Regions from separate parts of the Thermocaproicibacter melissae genome, predicted to be linked through region 1. Evidence: predicted binding sites of a transcription regulator. Region 1 holds the regulator's gene; the other holds the start of a gene.
The links. The regulator NrdR, encoded in region 1, represses ribonucleotide reductase genes. The targets are predictions, from matches to a motif close to CACNANATNTNGTG.
Positions count from the first base shown of each region.

Region 2: a site for NrdR is predicted at 1,864-1,877, ahead of nrdD (anaerobic ribonucleoside-triphosphate reductase). Genes of this name have one in related genera too.

Region 1 covers NZ_CP101827.1:775,786-779,201, forward strand. The annotation lists gene frr (ribosome recycling factor) at 1-349, opposite strand, end outside; gene pyrH (UMP kinase) at 346-1,062, opposite strand; gene nrdR (transcriptional regulator NrdR) at 1,264-1,722, opposite strand; gene NOG13_RS03930 (sugar phosphate isomerase/epimerase family protein) at 1,798-2,586, opposite strand; gene NOG13_RS03935 (hypothetical protein) at 2,730-3,167, shown strand; gene NOG13_RS03940 (ABC-F family ATP-binding cassette domain-containing protein) at 3,284-3,416, shown strand, end outside.
Region 2 covers NZ_CP101827.1:1,792,976-1,796,391, reverse strand. The annotation lists gene gltX (glutamate--tRNA ligase) at 1-115, shown strand, start outside; gene NOG13_RS08650 (glutamine--tRNA ligase/YqeY domain fusion protein) at 128-1,810, shown strand; gene nrdD (anaerobic ribonucleoside-triphosphate reductase) at 1,940-2,236, shown strand; gene NOG13_RS08640 (hypothetical protein) at 2,394-2,948, opposite strand; gene NOG13_RS08635 (ABC transporter ATP-binding protein) at 3,022-3,416, opposite strand, start outside.

The sequences.
Region 1 (3,416 bases):
TGATTTCCTTGACAAGTTCTTTGCGGCGCTCTTCCGAAAGCGGAGGGAACGTCAGCCTAATTATTTTTCCATCTGTCTGGGGATTAATTCCCAAATCTGATGTTTCAATTGCTTTTTCAATGGCTTTGCAGCTAGAGATATCCCAAGGCTGAATGGTAAGAATCCTAGCTTCCGTGACGGAGATTGCAGCAATCTGATTGATCGGTGTTGGCGTACCGTAATAATCCACACGAATTTTGTCTAGCACGGCAGGATTTGCACGTCCTGCACGCACTGCACCGTAATCAGACTGAAGAACGGACAGGCTTTTTTTCATGCGGGTTTCCGCATCGTTCAGAATGTCCTTCATTGAGTCTCCTCCTTCACAATGGTTCCAATTTTCTCTCCACAGATGGCTCTCACGATATTCTCTGGATCTTCAATGCTGAACACGCAGATCGGAATATGGTTATCACGGCAAAGAGAAGCTGCCGTGCTGTCCATTACCTGCAGATTTTTCTCAAGGACATTATAAAAAGTCAGACTGTCAAATTTTTTGGCGTCTGCATTCTTCTTCGGATCACTGTCATAAACGCCGTCAACCATGGTAGCTTTCAGAATGATGTCGGCGTCAATTTCCGCAGCACGAAGGGCCGCAGCAGTATCAGTCGAAAAGAAAGGATTTCCTGTTCCGCAACCAAAAACGACAACTCTTCCCTTTTCCAGGTGGCGGACAGCACGATTACGAATATATGGTTCGGCAATCTGACGCATTTCAATTGCGGTCTGAACCCGCACAACTAAGCCAAGCTGTTCCAAAGCGTCGGCGATGCCAAGAGCATTGATGGTTGTAGCGAGCATTCCCATGTGGTCAGCCCTTGTGCGATCCATTTTACCGCTGGAACGACCGCGCCAGAAGTTCCCACCTCCGACAACAATGGCAATCTGCACACCCATGTCTGCACAAGATTTAATCGAGCGGCAGATTTTCATAACAGTATCGAAATCAATCCCGTGGGATTGATTTCCGGCAAGGCTTTCGCCGCTTAGTTTCAACAAAACTCTATGATATTTTGGCTGCAATATTAACACTCCCGTTCAATTTCTTACATTTTACAATAAGTGATTTGCAAAGTAAAGCGTTTCAGCAGGAAAAGGGCTATGATTGCCGTTGAATTCACAGATTGGCAATAAATTTCCCGAAAATTTACAGGATACTCATATTGGCAGAAAAACAGCCGCCTGAAACTGGCGGCTAAAGCGCTGCGCTTACCGTGTACGCATTTATTTTTTCATTTTCATCATTTTACTCAATTCTTCCATAAAAGAATTGATATCCTTGAACTGCCGATATACCGAAGCGAAACGTACATATGCAACCTCGTCCACTTCTTTCAGCTTTTCCATGGCATATTTGCCGATTAAGCTGGACGGAACTTCCCGATCGAGGGAATTTTGAAGCATATTTTCAATTTCGTCGACAATTTTCTCAAGGGTTTCGAGGGATACCGGCCGCTTTTCACAAGCACGGAGCAACCCATTCATCAATTTGCTTCTGTCGAAAGTTTCACGAGACTTGTCCTTTTTGATAACCACAATCGGAATCGTTTCAATGACCTCATAGGTTGTGAAGCGCTTGGAACATTTCAGGCATTCACGGCGCCTTCGTATTCTCGCCCCTTCGTCGGTAGGGCGGGAATCGATAACCTTACTTTCGCCATATCCGCAATATGGGCACTTCATTAGCCTCATCCCTTCCTGAAATTTAGTAAATTATACCATAATTCTAGTACGTCGGCAAGAGTAAATTGTTTGGTATTATGAGTTCCTACACAATTTTTCGACTGTTTTTTTCGCTTGCAGCAACTCTGTGAAATCACCGAACGATTTTCGGTACACTTCAATCATGACACTGCCGTCATAGCCATTTTTTCTTAGACATCGAAAAAGCCGTTCATAATCCATTTTGCCGAACCCCGGAAGCAGACAATCGGATTCCGGGCTGTTGTCATTGAGATGGACATGGCAAATCTGTTCCCCCATCGCTTCACACATAACGAAAGGGTCGGTTCCGCCGCGAACAGCTTGTTTTACGTCCAAAACGAAAGCACAGTTTTCGCCGCAGGCTTTTCGCATTTTCCGAATCAGAGACGGGTCGTCGCTGCAAAATAGATTTACATTCTCCTGTGCAACTGTCACGCCGAATTCTTTGCCGAGTTCATAAAGTCCCAGATAACGCTCAAAAAACATCTCTTCCGAAATATCCGGCCGGTCTTTTTTTCGCCCATGGAGCACAAGAATTTTTGCACCGAGCACATTGCAGGCATGGAAATATTTTTTATAGAATTCCAAGCCGTCACGGTATCTTCTCTCATAGCCGGAAAAGAGAAGAAAATTTTCAAAGCCGGATGTGAAGGGGTGAACGGAACAAATCGTGCTGCCGCTTGAATCTGCTGCTTCTTTTAACTTGTGAAGAAATTCTTCCCGCAATTCGCTCACGGTATTGAAAAACACTTCATAATGGCGAAAACCAAGTGAAATCAATTCCGAAAAGGAATTTTCAAGCAGCATGGGATAAAGGCACGCTGTGGAAATGCCAGCTTTCATTCAATCACCCCGATTAATTATATTCGACCATCGTGCAATTGTCTAGTTTATGCCGCCAATTTTGAAGGCAGACATTCCCGCTTCTAATTGCGATAGCCGTTGGAAACACTGAAGGATGAGGTCTTGGAAAGGAGGTAATGATCATGCATAAGAATCCGGATCGTTCAAAAGTGCTAAACGAGCTGTACAAAATTTCAAAATTAGGCATGGAAGCCTCAGAAATTGTGATACCTCACTTGCGCAACCGCAGCCTTAGTTCGCAGATTAAGCGTCACGATGAAAGATATATCAACTTAATGGAAAAATCTCGTGCGTTGCTCAAGCAGCAGAATGAAGAGCCGAAAGGCGTTCGGAAAGACATGCAGGCTATGCTTACCGGCGCAGTCAAAGCAGAGTTATTTTTGCGCAATACTCCTCAGCACGTAGCAGAAATGATGATTCAAGGAGCCAACATGGGAATTATCGGTATGACAAAAGTACTGAACCATGCGCCGGACTGTGATACCAAGACCAGAAAGATTGCGGAAGAATATATTGCTGCGGAAGAGCAGAATATTGACAGGCTGAAGCGTTTTCTGTAAAGGTATTATACTTGACAAACAGGCGCTGTTCCGTTATGCTATTATAACGGAAGCGCCGATGTTATAATAGTATGAAAAACAGCGCCAGATTTACATAAAGATAGGAGTAACTTTTCATGGCACTGCTGAGTGCAGGCGGCATTTGCAAATCTTTCGGAACGGAAGTTATTCTTGAAAACATATCCTTTGAGGTACGTGAAGGAGACCGAATTGGTCTTATCGGTAGCAATGGCTGCGGCAAAACCACTT
Region 2 (3,416 bases), 920 kb from region 1:
CGCTGCGTCAGGGCAGCTGGTAACCCCGGGCGGGGCGTTTGAAATCCTCTGCATCCTCGGTAGGGAAGAATCCCTCAGACGGTTGAATCTCGGACTGAAAAAATTAGGTGCATAAGGAGTCTGCAAGATGAGCGAAGAAATCGTAACAAACGGAGCGGAAGAAAGCTCCGGCAACTTTATCCATACCCTGATTGAAAAGGACATTGCACCCGGCGGAAGATTTGAGGGAAAACGAGTGCACACGCGTTTTCCTCCGGAACCGAACGGATATCTGCACATCGGTCACGCCAAAGCGATTTGCATTGATTTCGGCACAGCGGAAAAGTACGGCGGTTTGTGTAATCTTCGCATGGACGACACAAACCCCACCAAGGAAGACGAGGAGTATGTCGAAGCCATCAAGGAAGATATCAAGTGGCTCGGTTTCGACTGGGAAGACCGCTTTTACTATGCTTCCGATTACTTCCCGAAGATGTACGAACTTGCGGTGGACCTCATCAAACGCGGCCTTGCCTATGTGTGCGAACTTACACCGGAGCAGATGCGCGAATACCGCGGTGATTTGACGCACCCGGCCATCAGCCCATACCGTGATCGTCCGATTGAAGAAAGCCTTGACCTTTTCCGCCGCATGAGAGATGGGGAGTTTGAAGACGGAAAAATGACGCTGCGGGCGAAAATCGACCTCGCGTCAGGCAACTTCAATCTGCGCGACCCGGTCATCTACCGCATCAATCATCAGCCGCACCACCGCACAGGAACAACGTGGTGCATTTACCCGATGTACGACTTTGCGCACCCGATTGAAGACGCCCTGGAAGGCGTGACACATTCGCTCTGTTCTCTGGAATTTGAGGATCATCGCCCGCTTTACGATTGGGTGATTGAACATGTCAATCTGCCTTCCAAACCGCGTCAGATTGAATTTGCACGCCTCAACATCAACAACACCGTCATGAGTAAGCGCAAGCTGCGCAGACTTGTGGAGGAAGGTTATGTTTCCGGCTGGGACGATCCGCGTATGCCGACCCTTTGCGGCCTTCGCCGCCGCGGATATACGCCGGCATCCATTCGCAATTTCTGCGAACGCATCGGTGTGGCCAAGGTCAACAGCACGGTTGACTACGCATTTTTGGAGCATTGCCTGAGGGAAGACCTCAATGAAAACGCCCGCCGCGCAATGGCCGTGCTGGACCCAATCCGTCTTGTCATCACCAATTACCCCCAAGGGAAAACGGAGACCTTTGAGCTGGAAAACAACCCGCAGAAGCCTGAGGCCGGCACGCGTAGCGTTACGTTCTCCCGCGAACTGTGGATTGAACGCGAGGATTTCATGGAAGTCCCCGAGAAGAAATACTTCCGTCTGTTCCCCGGCAACGAGGTTCGCCTGAAAGCGGCGTACGTCGTCAAGTGCACCGGCTGTGAAAAAGACGCCGACGGCAATGTTACAACCGTCTACGCCGAATATGACCCCGCAACTAGCGGCGGCAATACGCCCGACGGCCGCAAGGTGAAAAGCACGATTCACTGGCTCGATGTCAAAACGGCAATTGACGCAGAAGTACGCCTCTACGATAGGCTCTTTACCGTTCCGAACCCGGAAGACGGCGATTACATTAATGAACTGAACCCGAATTCCCTAATTGTACGAAAGGGCTGCAAGGTGGAACCTTGGCTTGCCGATGCAAAGAAGAACGAGTCGTTCCAGTTCCTGCGGCATGGTTACTTCTGTGCCGATAACCGCGATTTTACGCATGACCACCCTGTTTTCAACCGTTCAGTCTCCTTGAAAGACAGTTACAAGAAATAAATATCCTGTGTAAAAAATGCCCGGCTCGTCCGGGCTTTTTTACTGCACTGGATTACAATATATAGGATTTAATATTGACAAATGATACTATATGCTGTATACTTGGTGCAGCTGAAAGGAGAATGAACCATGGTAGGAACAATTGTGGAAAAAGATAAGATTACAGTCGAAGGCGGGGAGGCCTCCGAGAAGGAACTGGAAGCATATCTCAATCATATTGCTGAGCAGTACCCGAACCGCAAGCTCAAATATCTGAATGTGAAACTGGATGGCGAGTATGCCGATTTGAGTTACGAGTTTGAGCCGGTTCCGTTTGAAAGGGTCCGCCGCATTACTGGTTATTTGGTAGGAACCATGGACCGCTGGAACAACGCGAAACGCGCCGAAGAGCGTGACCGCGTCCATCATAGCGTTTCCTGCTGCTAACTTCCTGACAACAAAAGTGCAGGCATCCATTTTGGGTGCCTGCACTTTTTTCGCAGTCATTTAGCGGAAATCAGTAGAAATCGGTCGAAATGGTTGGTACATTAGCAGGAATATTTTTCTTTGCAGGAGCAATATGGCGCACAGAATTTTGTTCGCTTTAGGGAATGACTTCATCCGGCCGGAAGCACAGGCCGTCTAAAGTAACACAGATGCCCTCTTTTGTGGTGACCGTGTCGAAATTGTATGAGGTCACATGGAAACCGGAACGTGTCATCAGGTCAATCAGCCGCGTCCTGTCTTTGCCGAGGCTGCCGAGGTAGACGCAGCCAATGCCTTGTCTCAGCGCGTCGTAAATGTCTTCCCGAAATCCGGGGTATTCATTGTAGAGCAGCCGGTAAGCACGGTAGGCTTTTACGGCTTCAAAGAGGAAATCGCGTGTTACGGTGCGAAGTGTGTAACTCTTTTTTTGTGTGGTCAGAACGGCATCCAGACTGCTGTAAGTACAGTATTCTAGAAAATACTTTCCTTGATATTTCGTAACGGAAACACTGCGCTTTTCCATGCCGCGCCGAAAATAATAGACGACACAAGGGACATAGTCTTTGGACTGGGTGTCGAGCACGTTGTAACCAGGGTCTCCCATGCCGAAGCCTACAATGTGTCGAATGATACCGACGCTTGGGACAAGCATCTTGTCGATGTATTGAGCCATCCATTTCCGCCCCTTTCATTTTGCACCTATTATACCTGTTTCAATTATATATTCCAAAAAATAACATGTAAAGCTATTCTGGAGAATTCATTTGGCGGAATTGACTGTTGTAGAGTTTCGCATAGCTTCCGTTTTTTTGAAGGAGCTCCTCGTGTGTTCCGCTTTCCACAATGCGGCCGTGATCCATGACAAGAATTTTGTCGGCTGTCAATACGGTGGAAAGCCGGTGTGCAATTACAAAGCTTGTTCTTCCTTCGGTCAGGGCGGAGAAGGCTTTCTGAATCTTTACCTCCGTGTAGGTGTCAATGTTGCTTGTCGCTTCGTCAAGAATCAGCATGGGCGGATTTGCCAGCATGACGCGGGCGATGGTCAGCAACTGTTTCTGTCCCTCAGAAATGTTGCCGCCTTCGGCGGAAATCACGGTGTCGTAGCCGTTTTCAAGGCGGCGGATGAACCCGTGGGCACCGG